DNA from 2 places in the Streptomyces sp. NPDC005281 genome. Region 1 is predicted to be linked to the other one. Evidence: riboswitches for the same ligand, from Rfam matches in the RefSeq annotation. Region 1 holds a riboswitch; the other holds the start of a gene.
What was found. Region 1 has a riboswitch for FMN ahead of ribB (3,4-dihydroxy-2-butanone-4-phosphate synthase). Riboswitches for the same ligand answer to the same signal wherever they lie in the genome.

Region 1 (15,688 bases):
GCACGCCAAGGACGGCTTCGCCGACGTCGCCGAGGCCTTGGGCCACCACGACATCCACCAAGCCGTCTCCGGCGTGCTGGACACGGCGGGGCTGGCGACCGGACTGGAGGGCTGGGGGTTCACCGCACGCGACATCGACACGTTCGTCGACGGCATCAGCGGAAATCTCGACAACGATCCCACCCCGGACATCGACACCGACCTCATCCGGCACATCTACGCGGACTCCTTCCGCACGCCGTAGGACGCACCAAGGCGGCGGGTACTGTCCGATTCTGACGCCCAGTCACACCGTAAGCCCCCAGCCTGACCTCTGGTCCGGCCGGAGGGCTCGCGGTGGACGGGACCTGACCAGCGGCTCACCCTCGGTGACCGGCGGCAGTGACGTCCGCCGGGTCTCGATGCGGCCGTAGTCGGCCGGCACCGCGCTGACCACCTGTTCCTGCTGGTCCGTCAGCATGCGGTGGCCACCTCCCGCCCGGCGAGGGCTGCGTTCACCGAGTCCAGCTCCGCGACTGGTGGGGCAGAGACCTCGAGGCGGCCAGGAAGACGGTCACGCCCGCCTTCCTGGCCGCCTCGAGGTCGATGTTGTCGACCCCGGAGCCGGCCCGTGCGATCACCGTGAGCCGGTCGGCCGCCATGATGACGTCGGCGTCGAGCCGTACGCCGCTGCGCAGCACGATCACCTCCTTGTCACGCACGAGCCGCGCCGGGTAATCGGCGGGCGGGCGCAGTGCCACGGTCACGTCGTGGCGCCGGCGCAGCTCCTAGCGCGCCCCGCTGTCGAGGGGGTCGACGACCAGGATGCGTGCGCGCGGCACGGCTGCCTCGGCCGCGCACTCCGCGAGGGCGCGCCGGTCGAGTTTCCCGGACGAGGTCAGAGGCAGTTCGCCGACGCGGTGGAACCGGGTGGGCACCAGGTGCGCCGGCATGGTCGTGCGGGCGTGCCGGCGCAGGGCCGCCATGTCCAGTTCGCCGGGCTCGGCCGGGACGACCAGGGCAGTGAGCAGGTCGTTGCCGATGCCGTCGCGGATGACCAGCGCGGCGGCGTCCGAGATCTGCGGAGCGGCCCTCAGGCCGGCCTCCACCTCGCCGAGTTCGACCCGGTGTCCGCGCAGCTTGACCTGCTGGTCGTTGCGGCCCAGGTAGGCCAGCCGCCCGTCGGGCAGTCGGCGCGCCAGGTCGCCGGTGCGGTAGAGGCGGCGGCCGTCGATGGTGCGGAACCGCTCGGCGGTGAGCTCGGGCCGGTTGAGATAGCCGGCGGCGACTCCCGCGCCCGCCACCCACATCTCGCCGGTCTCGCCGTCCTCGACCAGCCGCATTGCGTCGTCGCGCAGTTCGATGGACAGGTGGGGCAACGGGCTGCCGATGGGAGAACTGACCTCCCCGGCCAGGTGCTCGGCGGTCAGCCGCAGATGAGTGGCGTGCACGGTGATCTCGGTGATGCCGTACATGTTGACCACCTCCGGCGCGGGCGCCGGCGCGGCGGCGAGGAACGCACGGACCACGTCGAGGTCGATGCTCTCGCCGCCGAAGACCACGTACCTCAGGGCCGAGGCGGGGGCCCCCGAGTCGGCGTACTCCCTGGTCAGATAGCGGAAGGCGGAAGGGACCTGGTTGAGCACCGTGATTCGCTCGTCGGTCAGCAGCCGCAGGAACTCCTCGGGTGCCCGGGCTGTCTCGGCGGGCACCACGACCGCAGTACCGCCGGTGGCCCACGCGCCCCACAGCTCCCAGACGGAGAAGTCGAAGGAGGCGGAGTGGAACAGGGTCCACCGGTCGTCGGTACCCAGGTCGAACAGCGGCAGACCGGCCCGCAGCAGGGCGAGCACATTGCCGTGGGTCACCACGCAGCCCTTGGGCAGACCGGTGGATCCGGAGGTGTAGATGACATAGGCCGGATCATCCGGACCGGGCGGTGCCGCCGAGTCGGCCGCGGACACCGGGCTGACCTCCGGGTCGATGACCGTCAACCGGTCCAGCCCGCAGACCGCGGCCCGGTCGGGGTCGCCGACCAGGGCCGCGAGCCCGGCGTCGTCGGCCATGTACCGGAGCCTCTCCGCCGGGTAGGACGGGTCGAGCGGCACGTACGCCGCCCCGGACTTCAGCACACCGAGGATCCAGGACGGCGCTCGCAGGGAGCGCTCCAGGAGCACTCCCACGAAGTCGCCGCGGCCGATGCCGGCCGCGGTGAGCAGTGCGGCAACGGTCTCGGCCGACCGTCCGGTCTCGGCGTAGCCGACCTGTCGGCCGTCCCCTGCCACCGCGGGCGCGTCACCGCGCTCGGCGGCGACCCGGGCGAACAGCTCGGGGAGCGAACGCAGGTCCGCCGGCAGTTCACTTCCCGCCATAGCTGCCACCGACTGCCATCACGTCGCCCTGGTCGACCGACTTGCAGTAGTCGGTCGGATGGACGTTGTCGCCGAAGTCGCCGGACATGCGCCGAAGTCGCGGCGACACCCGCTCCAGTACCTCGGCCCGCTGCTGGACGTAGTCGTGCGGGCGGTGCCACAGGTGCCCGTAGCGCAGGATCAAGGTCTTGCGCTCCTGAATCTTGTTCGGCACCACCGCGTGCCACAGCGAGGGGACGGTGTGGGTGCGGTCGGCGAAGCCGGCGTGGTTCTCGATGGTGCGCTCGTCCTGGGCGATCACCTCGTCGATGACGGTGAGGCCGCGCTGCACCTCCTCGGGTGTGAACAGCCCCTTGAGGTGGATGTAGCCGTTCTGCTCGTAGTCCTCGAACTGTTCGTCGGTGAGCGGCGTCCAGTCCTGTCCGATCTCGGTCTTGACGGTCGACTCGCGGATGGTGGCACCATGCATGGCGGAACCTCTCGTCAGCGGTTTCGGACGGTCGGGGCCGGGACGCCCGGTGAGGGGCGCAACTCCTCGGCCCAGCGGTGCAGTTGGAGCTCGACGGTGTCCCACAGCGCGAGCACGTCAGCCGTGGTGTACCAGTCCGTCTTGTGCATCACCGCGACGGTGACGCCGTCCTCGTCCTCGTCCCAGAAGGTGGCGATGGAGGCGTCGTGCCAGCCGACGGACACCTTCAACGGCGAGGTCACCACGCCCGGAAAGTCGATCTCGCCGACGCTGCGGCGCATGGCGATCGGCCGGGCATTGAAGGTGACGTAGGGGACGATGGACTGCCGGCCGAGCGCCTGCGGGTGCATCAGGTCGATCAGGGCGGGCCACGGGAGGTGGCTGTCGTCCAGGGTGACGAGCACCTGCTCGCGGAAGTGGCGCAGGTACTCGGACGCTGTGGGGTACCGGCCGGGCTCACTGGCCAGCACTGTCTTGCTGGCGAACCAGCCCGCGGTGTGGGTGAGTCCGGGCAGCTCCCGGTTGGCGGTGGACAGGGTGGTGGCGACCGCGGGCCGGTCGGACAGCTTGAACAGCGCCTGGTGGAGCGCGGCGTGCATCAGGTTCAGTCCGGTCATCCGCAGCGGACGGGCCGCCGCGGCGAGATCCTGGCAGAGCTGCTTGGGCAGTCGGCGGGTGAACCCCTCTTTGCGTTCGTAGCGGATGCCCGTGGCACCGGTGAACCCGTTGATCGGCATGGCCGGGATCGCGCCGATCCCATCGAGCCGCTCGGCCAGCCGGGACAGTGCGGACCGGCCGCCGGCCGACGCGATGGTCGTGTTCTGGCGCCGCACGAACTCCTGGAAGGTGAGCTCGATCGGCGGCAGCTCCGGCACCGGCGCGCCGGTCTCCTGCCCGTACAGTGCGGCGAGGTCACGGATCAGCACGTTCAGCGACCAGCCGTCGCTCACCAAGTGCTCGGTGACCAGGGCGAAGTAGGTCTCCTGCGAGGAGCGCGGGAGCACCACCAGCCGGGACACCGGCCCGTCGACCAGATCGAACGGCTCGGCGACGGCCGCTCGGACGGCCGCCAGGTCGTCCTCCACGGTCGCCGCGGTCGGCAGCCGCAGCATGTCGCCCGGATGGGCCGCCCCGACGTGCCACAGCGCGGCATCGGTGTCGAAACCGCTCAACAGCACCGGGTGCCTGATCTGCAGCGCGTGCCAGGCGCGGTTGAGCGCTTCGAGGTCGAGCGCGCCGTGCAATGTCAACGGCAGGTTGCTGTGGTGCGGGTTGAACACGCCCCGCCCGGCGTCCTCTCGGGTCTGCCCGAGCCGGTGCCGCTGGTTCCAGGATGCCTTGAGCGTCTCACGCATGGTTGAGTTCCATCTCCGTGACGAGGGGGGCGACCGACGCGCCGTCGTGGGCGCGGAGCCCGCCGTCGGCACGCAGGGGCCGCAGCAGCTGCTGCTCGGGGTCGCAGATCACCTCGACCAGCGCGGGTCCGTCCTCGGCCAGCACCGCCGCAATGTCGGTGTCCAGCGTGTCCGTGCGCGACAAGGTGCGGTACGGCAACCGGAACGCGGCGGCGACCGCACGGAAGTCGAGCGTCTCCGGCTCGGGCAGCTCGGGCCCCCCGGTGATCGCGGCCTGTGACTCGCGGATCGAGGCGTAGCCGCCGTTGTTCAGCACGAACACCTTGATGTCCAGCGCGTACTGGCTGATGGTCGCCAGCTCCTGGATGTTCAGCTCGATCGCGCCGTCGCCGACGATCACCAGCACCTGGGCCCGCGGCTGGGCGAACGCGGCACCGACGGCCATCGGGACGGCTGCACCCATGTTCAGGAAGGCCGCGGAGGTGATCTCCCGCTGGGAGGTGGTGAACTCCAGCGTCTGGCCGGTCACGTAGTAGGCGCTGCCGGTGTCGACCACGAACACATGGTCCGCTCCGGTGTGTGCCTCCAGCCTGCCGATGAAGCCGTAGGAGTTGATCGGCCCGCCGGGCGGGTGCTCGCCGACGGTGGGATGGGCGGCCTTGAGCTCGGCGCAGTCGGTGAGCCACGCCTTGTGCGCGGTGGGGACGGCCGCTTCGGCGGCCTCCGCCCGGAGTGCCTCGACCAGCAGACCGACGTCCATACAGACCGGGAAGTCCACCCGGACGCCCTTCTTGACCAGCTGCGAGGGGTCGATGTCGACCGCGACCACGGTGGCGTCCGGGTCGAAGGCGTCCGCGTCCTCGCCGACGAAGGCGGTGGAGAGGCTGGAGCCCAGCGAGATCACCAGGTCGGAGCGGCCCATGATCAGGCCGGGGTACAGGCGGCCACGTATGCCGCCCTGTCCGAAGCAGAACTCCGAGTCGTACGGCAGCAGGTCGGTGCCCAGCCGCGAGGAGACCACCGGTATCCGCAGCCGTTCGACCATGTCCCGGAACGACGCGACCGCGTCGGCCTGGCGGATGCCCTGCCCTGCCACGATCAGCGGCCGCTCGGCGGAACGCAGCATGGCCATCAGCTGCCGGGCGGTCTGCCGGGCTCCGGCCCCGCGCGGTTCGCCGGCCGCGGGGAGCGCGCCCTGGAGGGCGTGGGGGTCGATCGTCGCCGCCTGCACGTCGAGGGGAATGTCCAGCCAGACGGGGCCGGGCCGGCCGTCGAGGGCGTGCCGGACGGCTTCGTCCAGGTGCATCCGGATGTCGGTGGGGCGTTCCACGACCGCGGCGTACTTGGTCATGCTGCGGGCGCTGCTGACCACGCCGAAGCCCTGGACCCCGAAGGAGCGTGCGCCCTCGTCCATGTGCCGGGTCTCGACCTGCCCGGACACGACGAGCACCGGGACACCGTCGGCGTAGGCGTCCACGAGGCCGGCCAGCGCGTTGACCGCGCCGGGTCCGCTGGTCACCAGCGCGACTCCGAGATTGCCGGTGAGTTTCGCCGCGCCGGTTGCCATCAGCGCGGCCGCCGTCTCGTGGCGGGCGCAGATGCTCACCAGTCCGGGCTGCTGGGCGAAGGCCTGGTCGAGGTGGATGGAACCGGTGCCGGACAGGCCGTAGCAGGTGTCCACGCCCAGCGCGTGCAGATAGGAGGCCACGTAATCGGCCACACGCACCGTCATGACAACCACTCCCGTACCCGCTTCGCCACGCCCTGCGCGGTCAGGCCGAAGTGCTCGTAGAGGTGCTCGGCCGGTCCGATCGGCGCGTACTCGTTGGGTACGCCGATCTGGAGCACGGGCACGGGGTGAGTGCGCACGACTGCCTCGGCGACCGCGCCGCCGAGTCCGCCGTTGAGCACGTGGTCCTCGGCCACCACGAGACGTCCGCTGCGGGACGCCGCCCGGCCGATCGCCTCCGCGTCGATCGGCTGGACGGAACCCAGGTGCAGGACTCCGGCCTCGACGCCGTCCGCCGCGAGCAGGTCCGCGGCCTCCACGAGCCGGCTGGTGAGCAGTCCGGTGCCGACGAGGGTGACGTCGTCGCCCTCCCGGAGCTGAACGGACCCGCCGTAGACGAAGTTGTGGTCCGCCGGGAACAGCTCCGGTGTGTCCAGCTTGCTGACGATCCGGATGTAGACCGGGCCCTCGTGGGCCAGTGCCTCGCGCAGGGCTGCCACGGTGTCCACCGGGGTGGCGGGGGCCAGCACCGTCATCCGGGGGATCGCCCGCATCCAGGCGAGGTCCTCGACCGCGTGGTGCGTGCCGCCGAGCGCGCCGTACGCCAGGCCGCTGACGAACCCGCAGAACACCACGTTCGCGTTGGTGTAGGCGGCGTTCTTGATCTGCTCCAGGGCGCGGGCGGTCAGGAAGCAGGAGGCGGAGTAGACGAACGGGCGCAGACCCGCGTTGGCGAGACCGATCGCGACGCCGACGAGGTTCTGCTCAGCGATGCCGACATCGACGAAGCGGTCGGGCAGTTCGGACTGGAACCCGAGGGCGGAGTGGGTCTCGGCGGAGTCGTTGTTGACGATGCATATCCGCTCGTCGCCGTGTGCCATGTCCAGCAGCGCGGCCGAGAAGGCCGTGGCGCAGTCAGTTGTGGATGCCATGCTCAAGCTCCCGGAGTGCCTGGTCGAGAAGGTCGGGGGTCAGCCGGCGACTGTGCCATTCGAGGTTGCGCTCCATGAAGGAGACGCCCTTGCCCTTGACGGTCGAGGCGATCACGCACGTCGGCCTGGACTCCTCCAGCGGTGCGGCGCGGAGGACCTCCAGCAGTTCCCCGACGTCGTGGCCGTCGACGATCCGCACGGCCCAGCCGAAGGAGCGCCACTTCTCGTCGAGCGGCTCCAGGGCGTTGATGTCCTCGGTGCTGGCGCCCTTCTGGGCGAGGTTGCGGTCGACGATCACGACCAGGCTGCTCAGCTTGCGGGACGCCGCGAGCATCGCGGCCTCCCAGTTGCTGCCTTCCTGGAGCTCGCCGTCGCCGGTCAGCACGAAGGTGCGGCGGTCGGAACCCTGGACCCGCGCGGCCAGCGCAGCGCCCACCCCGAGGGACAGGCCGTGCCCGAGCGAGCCGGTGTTGAACTCGATGCCGGGTACACGCGTGGAGACCACCGTGCTCAGGCGGGAGCCGGCGCCACCGTACGTCGCCAGCTCTTCCTCGGGCAGGATGCCCTTGAGGGCGAGAACGCTGTACATGGCGGCGGAGGCGTGCGCCTTGCTGAGGATGAAGCGGTCCCGGTCCGGGTCGTCCGGTCCGCCGCGCAGCACGCCGAAGCACAGCGCGCAGAGGATGTCCATAGCGGACAGGTCCGCTCCGATGTGGCCGGTGCCGGCCGTGCTGACGGTGGTCAGCGCGAGTGCTCGGGCCCGTGCGGCCTGACGGCGCACCAGGGCCGCGTCCTGCGACGACAACGTGTGGTCCCTTCGCTGGTCGGATCGCGGTTGCGGAGAGCCGGCCATCAGGCCGTGAACTCCTGCCACTGGTCGAGCCGCTGGAGCTCGAAGACGTCCTTGACCCCGGCGATGCTGTCCTCCAGGTGGGCCGAGTGCCCGGTCTCGTAGATCGAGCCGAGGGCGGCCCGCAGGGAGGTGATGGTGGCCCGCAGTCCCTGGTTGGCGTAGATGACGGCCGAGACGCCAGCGGCGTGGGCCTCGTCGGCGTGCCAGTCGGGATAAGTGGTGGGCACGACCACCACCGGCAGGCGGTCGTCCCACTGGTCGAGGAACGCTACGACCTCGTCCTTGGTCGCCTGTTTGGAATGCACCAGCACGGCGTCGGCGCCGGCGTCCGCGTAGACGGCGCAGCGCTTGAGCGCCTCGTCGACGCCGAGACCGCTGATCATGGCCTCGGTGCGGGCGATGACGAAGAACTCCTCGTGACGCTGGGCCTTCTTGGCCGTCTCGATCTTGTGGGCGAACTCACCCACGTCGAGCAGGCTGTGGTCGGCAGCCGCGAAGCTGTTCATCTTCGGAAAGATCTTGTCCTCGATACACACGGCGGTGATGCCAGCCCGCTCGTACTCGCCGACCATGTAGGCCACGTTCATGCTGTTCCCGAAGCCCGTGTCGCAGTCGGCGACCACCGGGACGGACAGCGCCTTCTGGATGTTGGCCGCCGCCTCCAGGTAGTCGGTCATGCTCAGCAGGCTGGCGTCGGGGAGGCAGCGTGCGGCGGAGATCTCGAAACTGGAGGCCCAGACGGCCTGGAAGCCCGCCTGTTCGGCGATCACGGCGCCGAGCGCGGAGTGCGCCCCAGCGATCCGGCTGAGCGGATGGGCGGCGAGCACGCTGCGGAAGGAGGGATAGCTGCCGTTGGTAGGGCTCACGTGGTACTCCTACGATGAAGGCGTGGGGACAGGGCTCGGATTCCTGCCTGACGGTTTGTCACGGGCGAAGGCCCACATGGCGATGAGGCCGGAAACCAGGAACACGGCGGCCAGCAGCAGCCACCCGGCGGTGCCCATCCCGAGCGGAAGCATGATGACGAGGGCGGGTCCGAAGAACTGCTGGAGGCCTCGGCCGAGGCCGAACACCCCCTGGTACTCGCCCATCCGGCCCTCGGGCGGAAGGCCGAAGGACAGACCCCAGCCGCCGGCGGACTGGGCAAGCTCGCCGATGGTCATCACGACCGTGCCGGCGATCAGGAGGACGACGGTCCAGGTGGTCGTGGTGCCGCCCGACCCGGCGAACAGGCAGCAGGCCATCGCCATCAGCAGGCCGGCCCGCAGCAGCAGGCGGCCGGAGCCCGACACGGTGTCCGACCCCTTGCCGACGGCGACCTGGAGCAGCACGACCAAGACGGTGTTGACCACGGTCAGCACCGCCACCAGGGCCACCGGCGCGTCGGTGCGGTTGACGATCCACAGCGGTACGCCCACGGCGAGCACGGGCTGGAACAGCTCGAGGATCCCGGTGAGCACGGTGGCCAGCAGGAACCTGCCGTCCCGGAAGGCCGCCCAGGAGCGCTCTGTGGCCGGCACCGCCTCAGGACCGCTCGGCCGCAGCCGTAGCGCGAGGATGCCGCAGGCGAACTGCAGCACCGCGTTGGCGGTCACCACCAGGACGAAGGCGGCCCGCGAGTCGGTGGCGAGGGCGACTCCGGCCAGTCCAGCTCCGCCGGTGAAACCGAGGTTGAACAGACTGCGCATACGGGCCCGGACATTCGCGGACCTGGCGGAGCCGAAAAGGGCATGGGTGAGGGCCGCGCGCAGCGGGCTGCCGACCGTCTCGCACACGGCGATGGCGCACGCGACGGCCGCGAACGCGGCGATGTTGTCGACGAACGCGTAGCCGACGAAGAGTACGGCCAGCAGGATGTAGCTCGCCGCCAGCGGCCGGCGTGCGCCGAACCGGTCCGCGACCCTGCCGCCCGGGACGGTGGCGAGGAACCCGCAGAGGCCGGCCACCGACATGGCCACCGAGACGCTCTCGGGGGACAGACCGACGGTTCTGGTGAAGAAGATGGCGCCGGACGTCAGAAAGAGGCCGGTGCCGAGCGACTGGGCGAGTGTGAGGACACCCATCCGGCGCTCGGCGCCGGGCGCCGGGACGAGATCTTTCAGGAACCCGGTTGCGGCCGCGCTGAGGGTAGGCATGAGCCTTCCAGGGTCAATGACGGAATGGAAATGACGGAACGTCGGAACAGGTTGGTCGAGACGCCGTTCACCGGCCGGGGAGGGGCCCGGCGGACGGGTCCGGAGGAACCGGGCCCGCTCTACGGGTTGACGAGCAGGTCCCGGGCGGTCCGCAGGACGCGCCGCCCGTCGACGGTGAACTCGTACGCGAGATGGCTCACCACCTGCTCCACCAGCGCGATCATGGCCTGGTGGTTGTCGGCCGAGCCGCATGTCATGTCGAGGAGTACGGTGCCGGTGCCACCGGCGAGCAGCGTGCCGGGCCGCACAGTGGGGCGATAGGCGGCGATCCCGGGCAGTGCCCGTACCGCCGCGGCGCCGTCGACACGTTCCAGCAGGCCGCCGGAGGTGGGTCCGGGCACGTAGCACTGGAAGTGGACCCGATCCGGACGTACGGGGGCCGGCGGGGCGCTGAGTCCCAGGGCCAGCTCACCTGCCAGGGCGACGAGATCGAGCCCCGCCGCACGTGTGGCGAGTTCGATCTGCTTCCCGCCGAGCCTTCCGTTGACCTCGATCAGGCGGGGCCCGGCGGGCGTCAGCTTGATCTCGGTGTGGACCAGGCCGTGGGTGACGCCCAGTGCGCGCAGTGCGCCATCGGCCAGAGCAACCACCTCGGCCTCCTGCTCGGGCGGCAGCGGCGCGGGCCAGAACTGACCCGACTCCCGGAAGGGAGGTGCCAGCGGCAGCTTGCCCGTCACCGCGAAGTGACGCGGGCCATCAGGTGTGACGGCGCTCTCCACGGAGACATAGTCGCCGAAGGGGGCCCAGTCGGCCCCTTCGAGGAACTCCTCGACCACCAGGGCCGGTTCGGTGCGCAGAAACTCCTCGATCACGGCGGCGCCGTGGTCGGGGTCCGTCACCCGGACCGTGTTCCGGCTGCCTTCACCGCGCACCGGTTTGACCACGGCGGGCAGACCCACCTGTGCCAGTGCGTCCGGCCATTGTCCGGCGGTGGTGACGACCGCGCTGCGGACGGCGTCCACGCCGGCCTCGTGCAGCCGACGCCGCTGAACGGATTTGTCGGTCAACCCCTTGACGGTTTCCGGGGTGTTGAACGGAAGATCGAGCCGTGCCGCAAGTAACGCGGTATCGGTGAGCATGCGTTCGCTGAAGGTCAGGATGCCCTTGGCCCCAACGGCGCGCAGCCGGGCGACGACGGCGTCCTCACCGTCGGCCAACGACACGAGACCTGCGCAGTTCTCCTCCAGGAGCGGGCGGATCTGGCGGGCGTGCGCGGAGTCCGCGAGCACCACCACCACGGGCTCCGATGTGCCCAAACGGCCGATGATCTCGCGTGGCGAGGCCGCACCCTGGTCGTAGACGACAACGATCGCCATCGGTCAGGCACGTTCGAACAGTTGGGGAGCCTCGACCGCCTCGGCAAGCTCGCGGAGCGTGCTGCGGCGCAGAACTGCGGACCGCGGCATCGCGAGGCCGGATTCGATGGCGCGGGTGGAAATCGCCAGCGCCAGCAGCGAATCACCGCCGAGGTCGAAGAAATCGGCGTCGACATCGTCGACCGGAATGCCGAGTACCTCTTCCCAAATTCCTCTGAGTATTTCTATGGCGCCCTTGTCGAGCATGCCAGTTCCTCCCCCTGACTCGTGGTCACTTTCGAGTATTGAATGCCCACCGGCGCAATGTCAAAGCCCACGGGAACTCTTGGTGAATTCATAAGGATTCGCAAATTGGGGCACGAAGGAACGAGGCCCGGCAAATGCTCTGTGCAAGACATTTGCGGGCCTGCCGGGCCCGTGGTCCTTCCCCCGTGGTACTCCCCCGTCGGTCAGCCCAGGACCGCTCCCGGCTGAGCCGAGCACACGGGGGCCGACCCCTCGGTCCGCCGCAGATGGTCGATGAGGGCGGCGACGGAGATCAGGGCAAGTCCGTGACGCTCGGCGAAGTCGCGCAGCTCCGGGAGCCGGGCCATGGTGCCGTCGGAGTTGGCGATCTCGCACACGGCCGCTGCCGGGCGCAGCCCGGCGAGCCGGCACAGATCCACACCGGCCTCGGTGTGACCGGGCCGCACCAGCACGCCGCCGTCACGCGCCCGCAGCGGGAAGATGTGTCCGGGCCGCACGAAGTCGCCGGGTGAACTCTTCCGTTCGGCCAGCAGACGGAGGGTCAGCGCCCGGTCCGCAGCGGAGATCCCGGTGCTGATGCCGACGGCGGCGTCGACGGAGACCGTGAAGGCGGTGCGGTGGCTCTCGGTGTTGCGGGGAACCATCTGATCCAGCTCCAGCCGGTCCAGATCGCCTCCCGGCATCGGGGCGCAGAGCAGGCCCCGGCACTCGGTCATGGCGAAGGCGACCAGCTCAGGGGTGGCGAGCTCGGCTGCGAAGACGATGTCGCCCTCGTTCTCGCGGTTCTCGTCGTCGACGACGACGACCGCCCGGCCCGCGGCGATCTCCGCGATCGCATGGTCGATCGGATCGAGCGGCTGCGCGTCCCCGGCGGTGGGAGACGGCATCGAATCGGTAGTGGTCATGCCCGTGGTCCTAGCGTTCGGTGGAAGCGAGGTCGGCTAAGCGGGCCCCACACACCTGGAACTCGGCGCTGCGACCGGTCGGGCGGGGTTGCACGCCGGCAGGGGCACTGCCCGGCAATCGGCCCATCGGAGTCTCTCCTCGCGCTGGCGGCGCGGACTTCCGGGGCCTGGGACACGCGACGAGCGCAAGGGCACGTGACACTTTCCCGTCGGGGCGCCGCAGTCCCCGTGAGGACATGCGGAACTTCCACAGAGATCGGGAACGACCCTGCTCGCCGCGCACTGCCTCCCTTCCGGACTTTCACCGTCGGTCCAGGAATTTCACCTGGTCAACCGGCCGCTGGAGGCGGTCGGGTCGCGGACTGTAACCGCCGGTTCGGAATTTCACCGACCCCGGAGTGCGCAAACGTTCGTGATAACTTCCGTTAACCTTGCACACTCCGCGTGATCTTGACAAGACATCGGCGAAATCCAGTCATTGTGGCCTGCATCACGCATCGCCCGACAGGCGAACGGCGCGCCGTTCCAAAAGAGTTGCCAACGTCTCGCGGCTGTGCCTACGATCCGCACGCCGCTAACTACCCGTCAGTAAAGGTCGGCTCGGCATCAGTTGCTTGCTTCGGCGAACAAGGGACTGCGGGGCGAGTTCGACCCTCCGGCGAAGCGGGCATTTCGGGTCCACGCAATGCCGGATCCGTGTAATACGGGGGAGCAATACTTCAATGCGCAACAATTCTGAGGGCGCGCTGCGTTCAGTCGAGCCCACCGACAACGAAGCCGGGACCGCGGAGCCCGGCCGGTTCGCACCCGGCACGACCATCCTGCGCCGGGAAGTCCTCGACGGACGGACATGGTTGAGCTACCCGGTCCGGGTGGTCGCCGACCGGTCTGATCTGCTCGCGGTGCATCTGGCGCACGGAACCCGGCTCTCCTTCGGTGAAGGAGACTTCACCTGGGGTCCCCACCCTTGGCAGGACGTGGCCGACCACTGGCGCAGCCGCAGCGTCCTCCAGCTCCAGCGCCCCGGCGACGCCTATGCCGTCTGGGTCTTCCGGGACGAGGCGACCGGCGAGTTCTCCGGGTGGTACATCAACTTCCAGGACCCGTACCGCAGGACCGCGGCGGGCTTCGACACCCTGGACCACGAACTCGACCTGTGGGTCCCCGCCGACGGAGGGCCGTACCGGTGGAAGGACGTCGACGAGTTCGAGCAGCGCGCCCGCACCGGCGGCTTCACGCCCGAGCAGGCCGCCGCGGTACGCGCCGAAGGTGACCGGGTCGCCGAACTGCTCGCCCGGAACACGCCCTGGTGGGACCAGGCGTGGGCGCAGTGGCAGCCCCCGGCCGGCTGGGAGACACCTCCCGTGTGGACGGGTGCCCCCACCGCTCGCTGACCGTGCGTTCCCGAGCTGCCTCCGTCCTGCGCCGCGCGCAGAACTCCCCTGCGCCGCAGGACGGCCGGAGCCCGCGTCGACGAGCGAAGTCCCCCGGCCCTGCGGGGCCGCCGGTCCGTCGGGCCGCCCCCGTTGCACCTTTCTGTGGTCCTCGGAACGCCCCTCACAGCACAGCACGACGAAAGGAACCAGGACCCATGCGCATCGCGTTAGTCACCTCCCCCGGCTCGGTGGAGATCAGTGACACCCCGGTCCCCGAGATCGGCGAGGACGACGTGCTCGTCAGGATCGCGGCCTGCGGCCTGTGCACCATGGAGGCCAGGCTCTACACCGGGGAGATGCCCGTCTACCCGGTCGCCGCCGGGCACGAGGTGTCCGGCCGCATCGAGCAGGTCGGTGCGCGTGCCGCCGCCCTCGAGGACGCGCCCGCCGTGGGCGACCTGGTCACCCTCGACCTGCTCACCCGCTGCGGCGCCTGCCGCAACTGCCGCGCCGGCGACAGTGCCGTCTGCGCGTCACCGCAGGGCAGCCAGCTGCCGGACGGCAGCATCAGCATGGGGGCGGGCCTGTCCGAGTACGTCCGGGTGCCGGCCGCTCACGCCTGGCCGGTCGGTGACGCCGACCCCGTGCACGCCGCGATGGGCGAGCCGCTCGCATGTGTCGTGCACTCCTTCCGCCGGGGCGCCTTCCGGCCCGGCGACCGGGTCACCGTGGTGGGCGCCGGGTTCATGGGGCGTCTCCATCTACTGCTCGCCCAGCACGAGCAGGCCCGGTCGGTCACGGTTGTGGAGACCGACGCCGAGCGCCGGCAGGCCGCCCTCGCGGCCGGTGCGGACCAGGCGGTGACCCCGCAGGATGCCGGCGAACTGCCCTCCGCCGACGTCGTGTTCATCACCATTGCTTCCCCCGAGGCGATCGCCACCGCGTTCCGGGCAGCCGCCGACGGGGCGCGGATCGTCCTGTTCGGCGGCTCTCACGACACCCCGGATGCCGTTCTGCCCGGCTACGAGGTGCACCGCCGACAGCTCACCGTCACCGGCTCCTACAGCCAGGAACCCGCCGACTGGCGTACTGCCGCCGCCTTGCTGCGCAGCGGCGTGCTCGCGGGCCGGCTGGCGCCGTTGATCACCTCCCGCCATGAACTGGGTGATGTGGAGAAGGCGCTGGTCGAAAGCTCCCGGTCGCCGGTCTACCGGGTCTTCGTCGAGCCGCGCTGAACCACGCCGACCGAGCCCCGCCTGCCAAGCCAGGCACGCCGTACCAGGAGACACCCGATGACCACCTCCCCCACCAGCCGCCCCGCCCTGCGGATCGGTGCCCAGCTCCACCCGCAGCACTGCGAACTGCCCGACCTGCGCGCCGCATGGCGCGCCATCGACGACCTCGGTGTCGACTCGCTGTGGACGTGGGACCACTTCATACCCCAGACCGGCGAACCCCAGGGCCGCCACTACGAGTGCTGGACCCTGCTGGCCGCGATGGCCGTCGAGACCCGGCACGCGACCATCGGTTCCCTGGTGACCTGCACCGCCTATCGCAACCCGCACCTGCTCGCCGACCAGGCACGCACCGTCGACCTGCTCAGCGGCGGCCGGCTGGTGCTCGGTGTGGGCGCTGGCTGGTTCGAGCAGGAGCACCAGGAGTACGGCTACCCCTTCCTCGGCCCGGGCGCCCGGATCGACGCCCTCGAAGCGTCGGTGACGGCGATCCGTGAACGTCTGGGCCGCCTCAATCCGGCACCGGCCGGTCCCCTGCCGCTGCTGATCGGCGGCGGTGGCGAGAAGCGCACCCTGGCGGCCGTCGCGCGGCACGCCGACCTGTGGAACTGGTACGGCTGGGACTCCACCGACCCGGTGGCCGAGTTCCGCAACCGCAACAGCCTGCTCGACCAGTGGTGCGAGCGAATCGGCCGCGATCCCCGCGAGATCGGCCGTACCGTCATG
Region 2 (15,688 bases), on a different contig from region 1:
TAGAAGAACTCGACCTCGTTGTTCGGGTCGACGATCCGCAGTTCCTTGGACTCCCGGCGCTGCTGGTAGCCGGCCTCATGCAGCATGTCCGCCGCAGGTCCTGAGAGGGAACCCTTGTTGGGGACGGCGATGCGCAGCATGGGGTCGGCTTCCTTTGCTCGATGGTGTTCAGGGTGGGGTGGGGCGGACGTGCTCGGTGGGGCACCGCGGGGAGCGGCCCCTACAGATGCGCGTACACGTCGTCGAGGGAGATCCCGCGCGCGACCATCATCACCTGGACGTGGTAGAGCAGCTGGGAGATCTCCTCGGCGGCGGCGTCCTTGCCCTCGTACTCGGCGGCCATCCAGACCTCCGCGGCCTCTTCGACGACCTTCTTGCCGATGGCATGGACACCCTTGCCCACCAGCTCGGCGGTGCGCGAAGTGGCGGGATCGCCCGTGGCGGCCTTGTGCTGGAGCTCGGTGAAGAGCTCCTCGAACGTCTTATTGGACATGGTGGTCCTCACCCTACGCGGTCGGTGCCCTACGTCAGTGCCAGGGTTCGGATACTGAGCGGAGGGTGGCCGCGGTCGCCACGGCGGCCGTCACCGCCTCGTGGCCCTTGTCCTCGTTGGAGCCCTCGATGCCCGCGCGGTCCAGGGCCTGCTCCTCGGTGTCACAGGTCAGCACGCCGAAACCGACGGGGACGCCCGTGTCGATGGAGACCTGGGTGAGGCCCTGGGTGACGCCCTGGCACACATACTCGAAGTGGGGGGTTCCGCCGCGGATGACGACGCCGAGCGCGACGATCGCGTCGTAGCCTCGGCCCGCCAGGACCTTGGCGGCGACCGGCAGTTCGAAGCAGCCGGGGACCCGCAACAGGGTCGGCTCGTCGATTCCCAGCTCGCGCAGGGCGCGCAGCGCGCCGTCGACGAGACCGTCCATCACCTTGTCGTGCCACTGTGCCGCGATGACCGCGACCCGCAGGTCGCCGCAGTTGCGTACGGACAGTTCAGGTGCACCCTTGCCGCTCACGTCTCTCCTTCAGTCCCGCTGTGCTGTCTTGCCGATTCGTACTGTGCCGTACCGGTGATGCGTGGGTCGTCCCGGTGAAACGGGTCGTGCCGGTGATACGGGTCGTGCGGTGTCACTGGCTCCCGCAGGCCGACACGGTGGTCGCGTCGAGCCAGGGCAGATCGTGTCCCATCCGGTCCCGCTTGGTGAGCAGGTAACCGAGATTGTGCTCGCCCGCCTGGACGGGCATCGGCTCCCGCCCGGTGACCCGCAGGCCGTACCGGACGAGCGCGTCGGTCTTGTCGGGGTTGTTGGTCATCAGACGCAGGCTGCGGACGCCGAGGTCCTGAAGGATCCGCGCGCTCGCGCCGTAGTCCCGGGCGTCGGCGGGCAGGCCCAGCTCCAGGTTGGCGTCGAGGGTGTCCCGGCCGCGCTCCTGGAGTTCGTACGCGCGGAGCTTGGAGAGCAGGCCGATGCCGCGTCCCTCGTGGCCGCGCAGATAGACCACGATGCCGCGGCCCTCGGCCTGGATGCGCTCCATGGACGCCCGGAGCTGGGGTCCGCAGTCGCACCGGTGCGAGTGGAAGACGTCGCCGGTGAGGCACTCGGAGTGGACCCGGACGACGATGTCCTCGCCGTCGCCGATCTCCCCGTGGACGAGGGCGACGTGCTCGACGCCGTCGGCGGTGGAGCGGTAGCCGTACGCGGTGAACTCACCGAAGGCAGTGGGGAGATGGACCTCGGCCTCGCGCCGGACGGTGGGTGCGGCGGGGGCCGCGCCGGTCTCGGGCGCCAGGGCGCGTTCGGCGGAGCGGCGGTAGGCGATCAGGTCCTCGATGGAGATGATCGTGAGGCCGTGCTTGCGGGCGAAGGGAATCAGTTCGGGCAGCCGGAGCATCCGGCCGTCCTCGCCGGCGATCTCGACGATCGCTCCGGCCGGGCGCAGTCCCGCCAGCCGGGCCAGGTCGACGGCGGCCTCGGTGTGACCGTTGCGGGCCAGCACACCTCCGGGCCGCGCGCGCAGCGGGAAGATGTGGCCGGGGCGCACGAAGTCGTCCGCCTCCGAGACGCCGTCCGCGAGGAGCCGCAGGGTGGCGGCGCGGTCGGCCGCCGAGATGCCGGTGGTCACCCCGTGGGCGGCGGACGCGTCCACCGACACCGTGAACGCGGTCTTCATCGACTCGGTGTTGTCGTCGACCATCTGCGGCAGGCGCAGCCGGTCGAGTTCGTCGCCCTCCATGGGCGCGCAGATCAGTCCCCGGCATTCGCTCATCATGAAGGCGACGATCTCGGGGGTCGCCATCTCGGCGGCGACGACGAGGTCTCCCTCGTTCTCCCGGTCCTCGTCGTCGACGACCACGATGGGGCGGCCGGCCGCGATGTCGGCGATGGCCTGTTCGACGGAGTCGAGCGCGAAGTCCGAGGCATCCTGATCGTGCCCGGTGCTGTACCAAACCGGCGCCGTTGTCATGCCGGGGCTCCTTCCATGACGGGCTGCCCGGCCTCACGGGAGCGCAGCCACCAGTCGCGCATGCCCCACAGGACGAGCGCGCCGTACAGGACGTATACGAAACCGGAGAAGGCGTAGCCGTTGGCGAAGTTGAGCGGGACGCCCACCACGTCGACCAGCAGCCAGGCGAACCAGAACTCGACCATGCCGCGGGCCTGCGCGTACATGGCGACGATCGTTCCGACGAAGATGTAGGCGTCGGGCCAGGGGTCCCAGGACAGCGTCGGGTACGCGTGGAACAGACCGCTGACCGCGAGGGTGCCCACCACCGCGGCGCCCGCCATGTACGCGCGCTCGCGCCAGGTGGCGAAGCGTACCGAGACCCGCCCGTCCTTGCCCTCGCCGCGGTTCCACTGCCACCAGCCCCACAGGGCCACGACGATGACGACGACCTGCTTGCCGGCGCTGCCGGTGAGGTGTCCGAAGAAGGCGGCGAAGAGGATCAGGCCGGACAGGAGCTGGACGGGCCAGCTCCACACGGAGCGACGCCAGCCGAGCGCGAGGGCGACCAGACCGATCACGTTGCCGATCATGTCCGACCACATGATGTGCTGGTCGAGAAGCACGAAGGCCTCGGAGTTGAGCCAGTTCACTGGCCGGCCCCCTGGACGCCGGGCAGACCGAAGGGCTGTCCACCGCGCGCGCCCAGCAGTCGCTCGACGTACTTGGCGATCACGTCGACCTCGAGGTTGACCGGGTCGCCGGGCTGCTTGTGGCCCAGGGTGGTCAGGTCGAGGGTGGTGGGGATGAGGCTGACGGTGAAGAAGTCGGGGCCGGCGTCGACCACGGTCAGGCTGATGCCGTCGACCGTGATGGAGCCCTTCTCGACCACATAGCGCGAAAGGTCGGCGGGCAGCGAGATCTTGACGATCTCCCAGTTCTCGGACGGCTTGCGCTCGATGACCGCGCCGGTGCCGTCGACGTGTCCCTGCACGATGTGGCCGCCGAGGCGCTCGCCCACGGCCATCGGCCGTTCCAGGTTGACACGGGAGCCGACGGTGAGGGCCCCGAGGCTGGAGCGGTCAAGGGTCTCGGCCATGACGTCGGCGGTGAACTCGTCACCCTCGTGCTCGACCACGGTGAGACAGACCCCGTTGACGGCGATGGAGTCGCCGTGCTGCGCGCCCTGCGTGACGACGGGGCCACGCAGCCGAAAACGTGAGGCGTCGTCGAGAATCTCGACGGCGGTGACCTCACCCAGCTCTTCGACGATTCCGGTGAACACTTCCCGGGTCCTCCTGCCTCATGGGGCACGGACTCCGGGGCTGTCGATGACGACAGAATGAGCGGACAGCGGCACACCGGGAGCGACGCCGAAAGGACACCCGTCCCGTAGGACGAGCAGCAACAAACGGCAGCGCGCACGAAATGCCCGCCCGCCGCGCACTGCCTCCCATCCGGACTTTAACCGTCGGTCCAGGAATTTCACCTGGTCAACCGGCCGCTGGAAGCGACCGGGTCGCGGACTATAACCGCCGGTTCGGAATTACACCGACCCCGGAGTGCGCTGCTTCTGGTACATGGCCAGTGTGCCACGCCCGGCCGACGGCCATACGACCGCACCCCTGTGGGGTGGCTCACAGCCGGCCGGCATGGACTTTCGCGGAGCGGATTCCCGGTCAACCTCCCTGACTCCGGGCGGCCTTGCGCCATGACACGGGTTTCCGCAACTGGTCCATACCTATTGACGCTCTGGTCTAGTCCTCTTAGTGTCCTCGATCAAGACTGCGTGATCATTCATTGCCGGTCCCCCCACGATCGACCCGGCGGCGGTGACGAAGGCCCTTGCCCCGCCGCCGGGTCTCCAACCGGCCCGACGGACGCCGGCGCCCCCGTGCGCGGACCCGTGGACACGTAGACCGGTGGACCCATGCAGGCAGACCCGCGGACCCATGGACCTACGCGGGCAGACCCCCGGCCCCCCGGACCCGTCCGAACAAACCCGCAGGCCGACGACCTCCGCGACGCCGGAGCCGTGACGACCGGCCCAGCCGAGGAGTTCCAGACGCACCCCCTGCGCCGACCTCGCGCCACGGCCTGAACAGCCCCGGCGGACCCGGGGTCCTACCGCCCCGACGGCGGAGCGAACAGCTCGTCCTGCGCGCCGTCGCGCGCGGTCAGCAGGGCGCCGCGCAGCACCGCGCCCCCGCCCAGCGTGCTCGCGCGCACCTCGGTCGGGAGCGGCGACATGCGGGCGAGCCGCCGTTCGACCCGCGCGGCCAGCGCCCGCCCGCCCGCCCGGCCGACCTCGCCGCCGAGGACGACACAGCCGGGGTCGAGCACGGCACTGACGGAGGCCGCGCCGATGGCCAGACGGTCGGCGAGAGCACCGAGGAAGCCGTCGGCCTCCGGGGAGCCGGCGCTCGCCACCGCCTGCCGCACGAGTGCCGCGGCATGCGGTTCGTGGGCCTCGGGGCGCGCCGAGACACCGTGCTCCGCCGCCAGGTCCGCGATCGCGGCGGACCCGACCAGCGAGTGGAAGCCACCCCCGCAGTCGGTCGCCGAGGGCAGGCTCGTGGTGCCCGGCACCGGCAGGAAGCCGATCTCCCCCGTCCCTCCGGAGGCGCCGCGGCGCAGGGCGCCGTCGAGGACGACGGCGGCGCCGGTGCCGTGGCCGAGCCACAGCAGGACGAACGTGTCGCGGTCGCGGGCGGCGCCCTCGCGCTGTTCGGCCACGGCCGCGAGGTTGGTCTCGTTCTCGACGAGGACGCGGGCCTCGGGAAGCCTTTCCTGGAGGGCCGCGACCAGCCGCCGGTGCCATTCGGGCAGTCCGGTGGAGTTGCGGAGTTCGCCACTGGCCGGGTCGATCAGACCGGGCGCCCCGATGCCGACGGTGTGCAGCCTGCCCCACCCCCGGACGAACTGGCGCGGGGGCTCCGTCCCGAGGGCACCCGCCTCCTTCGCCGCCCGCTCGACCAGCGCGACCGCCTGCTCCACCGCCGGTCCGGTCCCGGTGCCCTCGCCGATGGGCGCGGACGCCTCGGCCAGGACGTGTCCGACCAGGTCGGACACGACGACGGAGACTCCCTCCGTGCGGACGTCCAGCGCGGCCAGATGGGCGCGGTCCGCGACGATCCCGTAGACCCGGGCGTTCGGGCCGCGCCGCTGCTCCCCCGACTCCCCGACGACGGTGACGAGACCGGAGGCCGTGAGGCGTTCGACGAGATCGGCGACGGTCGGCCGGGACAGTCCGGTGAGCTGCTTCAGCCGCGCTGCCGTCAAAGGGCCTTCCTGCTGCAACAGCCGCAGGGCGAGCCGGTCGTTGATGGCCCGTGCGGTGCTCGGGGATGCGGGCATGGCGGGAATCCTCCCAGATCGGCCGGGTCACCGGGCGACCGGGCGGCGAGCGGGCGTCTATTTATCAGGCAGGGTTCCTGATAGTTTACGGCGGCACAACGTGGAACCATCACCCGGGGAGGGGCCCGAGCATGAGTGAAGTCGTCTACGACCAGCGCGAGGTCAGGCGTGCCCGGTACGCCGTGGCGGCCGTGTTCGCCGTGCACGGAGCCGTCACCGGGTCCTTCGCGACCCGCGTGCCGTGGATCCAGGACCATGCGTCGGTCAGCGCGGGGCAGCTCGGTTTCGCGCTCGCCTTCACCGCGCTCGGCGCCTCCTGCTCGATGCCGCTGGCCGGCCGGATCACCCACCGCTTCGGCAGCCGCACGGCGCTGCGCGGACTCATCGCCCTGTGGACCCTGGCCCTGATCCTGCCGTCCCTGGCACCGAACCTGGCGACCCTGTGCCTCGCGATGTTCGTGTACGGCGCCACGGCGGGGATGGCGGACGTCGCCATGAACGCGCTGGGTGTCGAGGTCGAGAACCGCCTCGACAAATCGATCATGTCGGGGCTGCACGGCATGTGGAGCGCCGGCGCGCTGATCGGCGCGGCGGCCGGCACGCTCGCCGCGCATCTGGGAGCCGACGCACGCCTGCACCACGCCCTGGCCGCGGCGACCCTCACCCTCCTCGGTCTCACCGCCTGCCGCTGGGTGCTCGATCTTCAGCCCACCGAGGGCGAGGAGCCGCCGCCGAGGTTCGCGCTGCCGCCCCGGTCGGCCCTGCTCATCGGCGCGGTCGGCTTCTGCGCGGTCTTCGCGGAGGGCGCGAGCCTCGACTGGTCGGCGGTCTATCTGCGCGACCGGCTGGACAGCTCGGCCGCTCTCGCCGCGGCCTCGACCACCGGCTTCATGCTCACCATGGCGGTGGCCCGGCTGGTCGGCGACACGGTGGTGAACCGTTTCGGCGCGGTACGTACCGTGCGGGCCGGCGGTGTCCTGGCCGCGTTCGGCGGGCTGCTGATCGTCCTCTCCGAGCATCCGGCGGTGGCCATGGGCGGCTTCGCGCTGCTCGGTCTCGGCATCGCGGTGGTCGTCCCGCTCTGCTTCGCGGCGGCCGGGCGCAGCGGCCCCAACCCCAGCCAGGCGATCGCGGGCGTCGCGACCATCACATACACCTCGGGGCTCATCGCGCCGAGCCTGATCGGGTCGGTGGCGCAGGCGACGAACCTGATGGTGTCGTTCGTACTGGTCACGATCCTGGCGTTCGGGCTCACCGCGCTCGCGGGCGTGCTGCGCGCCGGGGATCGGGACCGCCCGAAGGTCAGTCCCCCGAGCGCAGCAGTTCCCGGCCCACGGCCCTGAACCGGTCGCTCCACGGCGTCGGGCGCAGCGTCCCGGCGTCGAGCCGGACGAGCACCCGGGTGCCGTGCGCGTAGGTGACCGCGCCGTCGAGGGAGCAGAAGCGGAAGCCGTACGTGAGTCCGGTGTTGCCGAGTCGTTCCAGCCAGAGGTGGACGGCGTACGCGCCGGGGCGGCTGACCGGGGCGTCATAGGTGATCCGCAGTTCCTTGACGGCGTTGCAGGAGTCGCCCGCCGCCTCCCAGTCCCCCTCGAAGCCGAAGCCGCGCTCGTTCCACAGCGCGGTCCAGGCGCGCTCGACCATGACCGGGTAGCGGGCGTTGTGCAGCAGGCCGAGCGCGTCGAGGTCGTCGAAGTGGACGGTGACGGGCAGGAGCCGGCCGTAGGGAAGGGCGGGGGCGACGGGGGCTTCGGCGGTCACGGGCGGGGCTCCTGGGACGTGCTGCGGCGCGCGGTCGGGCGGGCCTGGCTGAATCGACACCCCCATACTAAGCAAACGCTCAGGAATCACCCCGCCGGGGCAGGCTCCTCACGGACGTCCGGGAGCCTGCCCGCCCGGGGTCAGCCCGCGATCGAGTCGAGCTGCTCCGCGGCCGGCCGCAGTTCCCACAGGTCACCGCCGGGCGGCGCTTCGAGTCCGGGCACGGCGGCCCGTGCGGCCCGGTCTCCTGCGTCGGCCGCGGCGTGCACGACATCGCTCGCCGCGAAGCGGTGGAACTCCAGCTCGGGATGCCCCCACGGCTCGGCACCGGTCGCCGCCGGCAGCAGATAGCCGACGGCCTTGAACAGGCTCTGCCCGTCCGGCCCCCGGTACGACCACAGGTCCACGCCGACCTTCTCGCCGATGTCCGCGAGCCGGGTGTACGCGACCAGGTCGAAGGCCGAGTAGTGCCAGCTGCGGGTGCGGGCGAGCTCCTGCGGCTGGCTGCCGTCGGCGGCGATCTGCGGGTCGACGCGCGCGGCGCGGGAGGCGAGCACGGTCCGCCGGGCGAGGTCCTCGTCGCCGGTCGCGTAGGCGAGGGCGGCGAGCTGCATGTCGTAGAAGGTGCCGTGATTGTTCCGCGCGGCGCCCTCCTCCTTGCCGAAGGCACTGTCCGTCAGCCAGTCGCGGTAGCCGGTGTTCCAGGCGAGCATCGCGGCCCGGTCGTGCCGGGACCAGCCGGGGGCTCCGGTGTCCAGGAGGGCGATCGCGTCGAGCACGCTCGTGTACGACTGCGAGAAGTCGATGACGCCGATGGCCCGGCCGTCGTACTTGCAGGGGATGAACTGGCCGTGGTCCAGGTTCGGGTTCATCCGTGTGGCCGGGTCCAGGAACCAGGTGCGCAGGACCTGGGCGGCCTTGACGGCGTACCGCTTCCGCCCGGTGTAGTACCAGGCGAGAGCGAGGTCGTAGGTCGAGTCGAACACCTTCTCCACGTCCTGGCGGTCGGTGCCCGTGTCCACCTCGGGATTGCGCTGCCCGTCACGCTGGACGTAGGGGCATCCCCAGGGGTTGTCGGCCGTGGCGGGCCGGGAGGGCCACCAGTAGGGAGCCTGGCTGAGGTAGTCGTGAACGTCGCCGCCGGGGGCGGGTTTCGGCTTGTCGACGACCGTCCAGGGGCCCTGGTCCAGCCAGTTGTCGGCACGTGCCGTCAACTGCCGCAGTGTGCGCGCGAGTCGGCGGTCGCCGTGCTCCAGACGGGCGCGGGTGCGCCGGAGCCGGCCGCCGTCGAGGACCACGGTCCTCGGTGATCCGGGCGCGACCCGGCCGGACACGGAGGGGGCAGCCGCGGGCTCCGTACGGGCGGAGGCCGAAGGGGCGACGAGCGATGCGAGCGTGACGATGGCCGTCGCGACCACCAGGCCCAGTCTGGAGCGTGCACTCACCGAACACTCCGATCATAAATATGAACGACGTTCATGAGAAGGACCGTGCGAGCGTAGAGCGCCTGGTTGGACGTGACAATGGTCCGGACACATTCACGTACAGAGAAGGTGATCCCTCATCATGGACCTAGGCGTGCGCTGGAAACTGCACGGCGACGGGCGGACCCCCGCCCCGGGAGCGGTCGTCCGCCCCGATGAACGCCTCTCCTGGCCCCGGACCTTCGGGCTGGGCGCCCAGCACGTCGTGGCCATGTTCGGGGCGTCCTTCGTTGCTCCGGGCGTGCATCACTAGCCGTCATCATCACCCCGTGGCGCTGTCTTCGTGGCCCCCGTCCTGATGGGACTCGACCCCAACCTCGCGATCATGATGTCCGGTGTCGCGACGGTCATCTTCCTGCTCTCCACCCGTGGCCGGGTGCCCAGCTATCTGGGCTGTTCGCTCTCCTTCGTGGGCGTCGCCGCCGTGATCCGCGCTCAGGGCGGCACCGGCGCCACGGTGACCGGCGCCTGCTTCGTGGTCGGCGTCGCCCTGTTCCTGGTGGGTCTGGCCGTCCAGCGGTTCGGGGCGAGGATCATCCACGCGGCGATGCCGCCGATCGTGACCGGCGCGGTCGTCATGCTGATCGGCTTCAACCTGGCGCCGGTGACGGCGTCCACGTACTGGCCGCAGGACCAGTGGACGGCCCTGCTCACCATGCTGGTGACCGGCGCGGCCGTGGTGTGCCTGCGCGGATTCTGGTCGCGCATCGCGATCTTCCTCGGGCTGGTCTTCGGCTACGCCATCTCCTGGGCCTTCGACCGGATCTTCGGCCGGATCCACTCGGCGGACGCGAGCGGCAAGGTGACCGACCACTGGCGTCTGAACCTCTCCGGGGTCGAGAAGGCCGACTGGATCGGGCTGCCGTCCTTCCACGGGCCGACGTTCCAGTGGTCCGCGATCCTCGTCGCGCTGCCCGTCGTCATCGCGCTGGTCGCCGAGAACGCGGGGCACGTCAAGGCCGTCGGCGAGATGACCGGCGACCCGCTGGACGACAAGCTGGGCACCGCGATCTCCGCGGACGGCGCCGCCTCCATGCTCTCCACCGCGGTCGGCGGCCCGCCCAACACCACGTACTCCGAGAACATCGGCGTGATGGCCGCGACCCGGGTCTACTCCACCGCCGCCTACTGGGCCGCCGCCGGCTTCGCCCTGCTCTTCGGGCTGTGCCCCAAGTTCGGCGCGGTGGTCGCCGCGATCCCGGGCGGTGTCCTCGGCGGCATCACCGTCATCCTCTACGGGATGATCGGTCTGCTCGGCGCCCAGATCTGGCTCAACGCCCGGGTGGACCTGCGCAATCCGCTGAACCTGGTGCCCGCCGCCGCGGGCATCGTCATCGGCATCGGCGGTGTCACCCTGAAGTTCACCGACAACTTCTCGCTGAACGGCATCGCGCTCGGCACCATCGTCGTCATCACCGGCTACCACGCGCTGCGGGCGATGGCCCCGCCCCACCTCCGCACGGAACCGCTGCTCGACTCGGGGACATCGGCGTACGACGGAACCGGGGACCGGCCCGCCGGCTCATAGACGTGCTCCGCCGCGGGGGACGGCGGGCCGAGGGCGGAACGAACGGGTCACCCGCGGCCGCGTTCCCCCGTTCTGGGGAAGCCCACGGCCCGGCGGCACACCGGTCGGCCCAGGACTGGGACGCTGCCGTCATGGCGCAGCCGGCACAGTTCACCACTCCCGTCGACACGGTCGTCGCCCGTATGCGCGCCCTGGACGCGAGGCTTCCCGAGCGCGACGGTCTCGCGGTCTTCAACCGCGTCTACCTCACCGTCACCGAGGAGTTCGACCGGCATCTGGACGCCGGGGCCTTCCCCGACCGCCGGGCCGCGACGACGCTGGACGTGCGGTTCGCGGAACGCTATCTGGCCGTGGCCGAGGAAGGCAGGGCGCCCGCTTGCTGGCGGCCGCTGCTGCGCTTCCGCCGCCATCCGGGCGTACGGCCCCTCCAGTTCGCGCTCGCGGGCATCAACGCCCACATCGGGCACGATCTCGCGCTCGCCGTGGTGGACAGCTGTCGTACGCTCGCCTGCGAACCGGCCGACCTGGAGGACGAGTTCGACCGGGTGGGCGATCTCCTCGTCTCCCTGGAGGAACGCATCCGCGAGGAGCTGATGCCGGGACCCGACCTGCTCCAGATCGCCGATCCGCTGACCCATCTGCTCGGCTCCTGGAGTCTGGAGCGGGCCCGCGAGGCGACCTGGGCCGCGGCGCGGGCCCTGTGGGCACTGCGCGGACTCCCCGACCTGGCCGAGGAGTTCGGCGACCGCCTCGACGCGGCGGTGGGCCTGGCCGGCCGGATGCTGCTCACTCCCCTGCCGGCCTGATCCGGCCACTCGACACGGGCCTCGCCGGAACAACCGGACGCTCACTGTACGTTGACACCTCGCCACACCCCGATGCGAAGGAGTACACCTGTATGACGACGCGACTCGGCCTCGCCCTCCCGCAGATGAAGCAGTACGACCTCGGACGGGACGTGCCCGACGTGGCGCGCGCCGCGGAGGCGATCGGGTACGACAGCCTGTGGGTCTTCGAGCGCGCCCTGTTCCCGGACCCCCCGACCCAAGGGCTGTACGGCGTCGAGGGACTTGCCTGGCCGGACTCCTACCGCGCTGTCGCCGACCCTCTGGTGACCCTGACCCTCGCGGCGGCGGCCACCGAGCGCGCCGAACTCGGCACCAGCGTCCTGGTCGCGCCGCTGCACACGCCCTTCCAGCTCGCCAAGACCCTCGCCTCGCTCGACGCGGCCGCCGGCGGCCGGGTCGTGGCGGGCCTCGGCACGGGCTGGTCGCTCGACGAGTACGCGGCGTCCTCGGCGCGGCCCTTCGAGGAGCGCGGCGCGGCACTCGACGAGGTGATCGAGGTGTGCCGCGCCGTATGGGGTCCCGACCCGGTGGTTCACGACGGCACCCTCACCAGGATCGCCTCGGCCGTGGTCGGCCCGAAGCCGGCCCGGCCGATCCCGATCCTGCTCGCCGCCAACACGGGAAAGGCGCGGCGCAGGCTCGTGGACCACGCGGACGGCTGGATGCCGATCGGCATGGGCGTCGAGCGGCTGACCGCGCAGTGGCGCCAGTTGCAGGACCTGGCCGCCGAGCGCGGGCGCACCCGGCCGCTGCGGACCGTGCTGCGCACCAATCTGCGCCACACGCCCAAGCCGTACGTGGGCGACGACCGCCAGCCCTTCCAGGGGTCCGTCGAACAGATCGTCGAGGATCTGGTCGCCCACACCGAGGTCGGTCTCGACGAGATCTTCCTCGACCTCCAGAGCCAGGCGCGGGACGCCGCGGAACTGAAGGACGTGGCCGCCGAGCTGTACGAGGCGGCGCGGGCGGCCGGGGTCTGACCCGCCCGCCGCACGCCCCGTGAGGAGGGATCAGTCCTCGGGCAGTTCCACCGGCGCGATCTCGTCGTAGACGTCGCCGGGCCCGGGGTTGGTCGGGTCGGTCGTCCCGCCGAGCTGGTGCATGACGCCCCAGACCGCGTTCAGCGCGGTCTGGACGGCGCCCTCGGCCCAGCCGGCCGTCCAGGAGATGTCGTCGCCCGCGAGGAAGATGCCGCGCTTGTCCTCGGGCAGCGTGTCCTGCATGAAGTGCGTGAACAGGCGCCGCTGGTAGCGGTAGTGACCCGGCAGGTTGGCCTTGAACGCGCCCATGAAGTAGGGCTCGTTCTCCCAGGACACGGTCACCGGGTTGCCGATGATGTGCCCTCGGATGTCGACCTTCGGGTAGATCTCGCCGAGCGACTTCAGCATGACCTCCATCCGCTCGTTCGCGGACAGCGGCAGCCACTTCAGGCTGTCGTCGCACCACGTGTACGAGAGACAGATGACGGCGGGCTTGTCCGGGCCCTCGTCGAGGAGGTAGGTCCCGCGCGTCATGCGGTCGGTGAGCGTCATCGACATGACGTCCCGGCCCGTCGTCTCGTCCTTGTCCAGCCAGAACGGCCGGTCCACGGGGACGAAGAGCTTGCTCGACTCCATGTAGTGGGTGCGCTCCATCGCCGTCCAGTGGTCGATCGGGAAGAGCGCGTCGTCGCAGGCGATCTTCGACAGCAGCAGCCAGGACTGCCCGGTGAAGATCGCCGCCTTGAAGGTGCGGATGTCGCCGTTCGCGTCCGTCACGGTGATCCGGTTGCCGGACGTCCGGTTCAGCCGGGTGACGGCCGGGCGCGGGGCGCCGTCGTGCAGCGACGACAGCGAGGTGCCGTAACCCCAGTGGACGATCTTCTGCGGCTCACGCTCCCACAGCCGCAGCGGGAGCTGCTGGGAGCCGCCGACGATGCCGCGGTGGTGGTCGTCCGCCTCGGTGTAGACGACGCGCAGGATCTCCAGGATGGAGTTCGGGAAGTCGGTGTCCCAGCCGCCGGTACCGAAGCCGACCTGGCCGAAGATCTCGCGGTGCCGGAAGGACTTGAAGGACTCCGACTCGCAGAGGAAGCCGTAGAACGTCTGGTTGTCGAGCTTCTCGACGAGCTTCGACCAGATCTCCCGGATGCGCGGCACATCGCGCTCCCGCATCGCCTGGTTCATGTCGGAGAAGTCGGCGCCGTCCTCCAGACAGGCGTTCCAGGCGTTCATCACGTCGCGGTAGACCTGCGGCAGGTCGTCGACGGAAGTGGCGTAGTGCGACTCGCCCTTGAGGTCGACCACCGTCGAAGGCGTGCACTCAGCGAGGGGGTTGGGGAACGGCCGGGTCTCGAGGTCCACCAGGTCGATGTAGTGCTGGAGGGCCGTGGAGGACGGCGGGAAGCGCATCGCGCCCATCTCGGCGGTCAGTGAGGGGTCACAGCCCTCGAAGCCGACCGTGCGCAGTCGGCCGCCGATCTCGTCGGCCTCGTACACGACGGGCTTGAGACCCATCTTCATGAGCTCGTACGCCGCCACGATGCCGGACAGTCCGCCGCCGATGACCGCGACCTCGGTGCCGTGCTCGGTCGCGGGTATCTGCCCGAGGCCCGCGGGGTGCGCGAGGAAGTCGTCGTAGGCGTAGGGGAAGTCCGGGCCGAACATGGTGATCGGCGGCTGCTGCACGTCGGCGTGCTGGACGGCGTTGGGCACGGTGGACGTCATGGGGTACGGACTCCTTGCGCGGAAACTGGTGAGGGGAAGGCTTGTCGGACCGGCCGGGGGTCGGGCCGGGCCGAAGATCAGACGAGGGACCCGTAGAGGCCGGGGCGGCGGTCCTTCAGATACGGGTTCGTCTCGCGCGAGGCCGCGAGGAACACGGGGTCGGCGTCCGCCAGGACCAGTTCCTCGCCGCGGCCGGCGCGGGCGCGGGCGACGCCGTCGGGGCCTGCCAGCGTGGACAGTCCGACGAACTCGAACTCCCCTTCCGGACCGGTGCGGTTGACGTAGGCGACGTACATCTGGTTCTCGAAGGCGCGCACCGGCACGACGGATTCGGCGACGAACTGGAACGGGTGCATCTGCGCGGTGGGCACGAGCAGCAGGTCGGTGCCGGCGAGGGCGTGCGCGCGGACGTTCTCCGGGAACTCGACGTCGTAGCAGATCATGAGGCCGACCCGCAGACCGTCCAGGTCCGCCTGCACGACGGACTGCTCGCCGGGCGTGAAGTGGTCGTGCTCGAAGCAGCCGAAGAGGTGGGTCTTGCGGTAGTTCGCGAGTCGGGTGCCGGCCGCGGAGATCAGTTGCACGGAGTTGAAGACCCGCGCTCCGCCTTCGGCCCCTGGCTCCTCGCGCTCGGGGTATCCGTAGGCGACGGCGACGCCGTGCCGGGTGGCGATCTCGGCCACCGCGTCGGCGGAGTCGCCGTCGGCGGGCTCGGCGAGGCGTGCGATGTCGTCGCCGATGGCGTAGCCGGTCAGGAACATCTCCGACGTCACGACCAGCCCGGCCCCCGCCGCGGCGGCGCGGCCCGCGGCCTCGTCGAGCACCTTGAGGTTCTCGACGACCGAGCCGGGGCGGCCGGAGCTCTGGAGCAGGGCTGTGCGCATGCGGGTTCTCCACCGGTACGAGGGGGTTCGGGGGGTCACATAGACGGTACGGTCGGCCGGCTCGGGGGGACAAGAAGGACCCGTTGCGCGCCACTGAACGATTCATTGCGCGCACCCCGCCCCCGGCGGCGATTCGTTGCGCACCCCGCCGCAGGCACCCGGACAGCCCCCGATCACCTGGAGACGCAGGTCACAGGCGGGTTCGGGGGACCTCCCGGCGGTCACAGCTCGCGCAGGCGGTCCACGATCTCGCGGAGCAGTTCGGGGTCGGCCGCGGGAGAGCCGCCCGGAGGGCGGTACGGCTCGTCGATGGTCAGCAGGCCCGCCTCGGCCAGGTCTCCGAGCAGGACGCGTACGACGGTCAGCGGCAGGTCGGCGTCCGCGGCGAGCTCCACGACCGGCCGGGGGCCGCGGCGGGCCAGGTCGAGCAGCGCGGCCGCCGCGTGGTCCACACCCGGCCGCCCGGCGTCCGTCTCCAGGACCGTGACCCGGGACATCAGGTCGATGACGTGCCGGTCCGAGGGGCGCGTCCGGCCCCCGGTGACGGTGTAGGGCCGCACCATCGGCCCGGTCTCGTCCTCGTACCAGTGCTCGTCGGTCACAGCCGGATCAGTGGCCCGCGGGGTCGGCCGCCGAACGTACGGCGGCGGCCATGTGGCGGCCGACGCGGCGGACGAGC

Region 2: linked by a shared signal. The riboswitch ahead of ABZV42_RS31145 (riboflavin synthase) and the one ahead of ribB (3,4-dihydroxy-2-butanone-4-phosphate synthase) in region 1 are both predicted to bind FMN.

What each region holds. Positions count from the first base shown of each region.
Region 1 covers NZ_JBEXGX010000039.1:23,933-39,620, reverse strand. The annotation lists gene ABZV42_RS36310 (iron-containing alcohol dehydrogenase) at 1-244, shown strand, start outside; gene ABZV42_RS36305 (hypothetical protein) at 287-460, opposite strand; gene ABZV42_RS36300 (hypothetical protein) at 495-740, opposite strand; gene ABZV42_RS36295 (amino acid adenylation domain-containing protein) at 768-2,351, opposite strand; gene ABZV42_RS36290 (hypothetical protein) at 2,338-2,820, opposite strand; gene ABZV42_RS36285 (condensation domain-containing protein) at 2,835-4,175, opposite strand; gene ABZV42_RS36280 (thiamine pyrophosphate-binding protein) at 4,168-5,907, opposite strand; gene ABZV42_RS36275 (transketolase C-terminal domain-containing protein) at 5,904-6,836, opposite strand; gene ABZV42_RS36270 (transketolase) at 6,820-7,641, opposite strand; gene ABZV42_RS36265 (isocitrate lyase/phosphoenolpyruvate mutase family protein) at 7,689-8,555, opposite strand; gene ABZV42_RS36260 (MFS transporter) at 8,565-9,824, opposite strand; gene ABZV42_RS36255 (ATP-grasp domain-containing protein) at 9,944-11,200, opposite strand; gene ABZV42_RS36250 (phosphopantetheine-binding protein) at 11,204-11,446, opposite strand; partial or broken gene ribB (3,4-dihydroxy-2-butanone-4-phosphate synthase) at 11,701-12,351, opposite strand; FMN riboswitch at 12,627-12,757, opposite strand; gene ABZV42_RS36240 (DUF402 domain-containing protein) at 13,074-13,745, shown strand; gene ABZV42_RS36235 (alcohol dehydrogenase catalytic domain-containing protein) at 13,943-14,962, shown strand; gene ABZV42_RS36230 (LLM class F420-dependent oxidoreductase) at 15,020-15,688, shown strand, end outside.
Region 2 covers NZ_JBEXGX010000027.1:40,507-56,194, reverse strand. The annotation lists gene hisG (ATP phosphoribosyltransferase) at 1-140, opposite strand, end outside; gene ABZV42_RS31165 (phosphoribosyl-ATP diphosphatase) at 221-493, opposite strand; gene ribH (6,7-dimethyl-8-ribityllumazine synthase) at 528-1,013, opposite strand; gene ABZV42_RS31155 (bifunctional 3,4-dihydroxy-2-butanone-4-phosphate synthase/GTP cyclohydrolase II) at 1,126-2,463, opposite strand; gene ABZV42_RS31150 (nicotinamide mononucleotide transporter family protein) at 2,460-3,095, opposite strand; gene ABZV42_RS31145 (riboflavin synthase) at 3,092-3,727, opposite strand; FMN riboswitch at 3,882-4,012, opposite strand; gene ABZV42_RS31140 (ROK family transcriptional regulator) at 4,567-5,799, opposite strand; gene ABZV42_RS31135 (MFS transporter) at 5,931-7,142, shown strand; gene ABZV42_RS31130 (thioesterase family protein) at 7,102-7,560, opposite strand; gene ABZV42_RS31125 (alginate lyase family protein) at 7,701-9,005, opposite strand; partial or broken gene ABZV42_RS31120 (solute carrier family 23 protein) at 9,127-10,572, shown strand; gene ABZV42_RS31115 (DUF5995 family protein) at 10,704-11,378, shown strand; gene ABZV42_RS31110 (LLM class F420-dependent oxidoreductase) at 11,471-12,400, shown strand; gene ABZV42_RS31105 (NAD(P)/FAD-dependent oxidoreductase) at 12,431-14,125, opposite strand; gene ABZV42_RS31100 (carbon-nitrogen hydrolase family protein) at 14,203-15,009, opposite strand; gene ABZV42_RS31095 (DUF742 domain-containing protein) at 15,231-15,572, opposite strand; gene ABZV42_RS31090 (roadblock/LC7 domain-containing protein) at 15,619-15,688, opposite strand, start outside.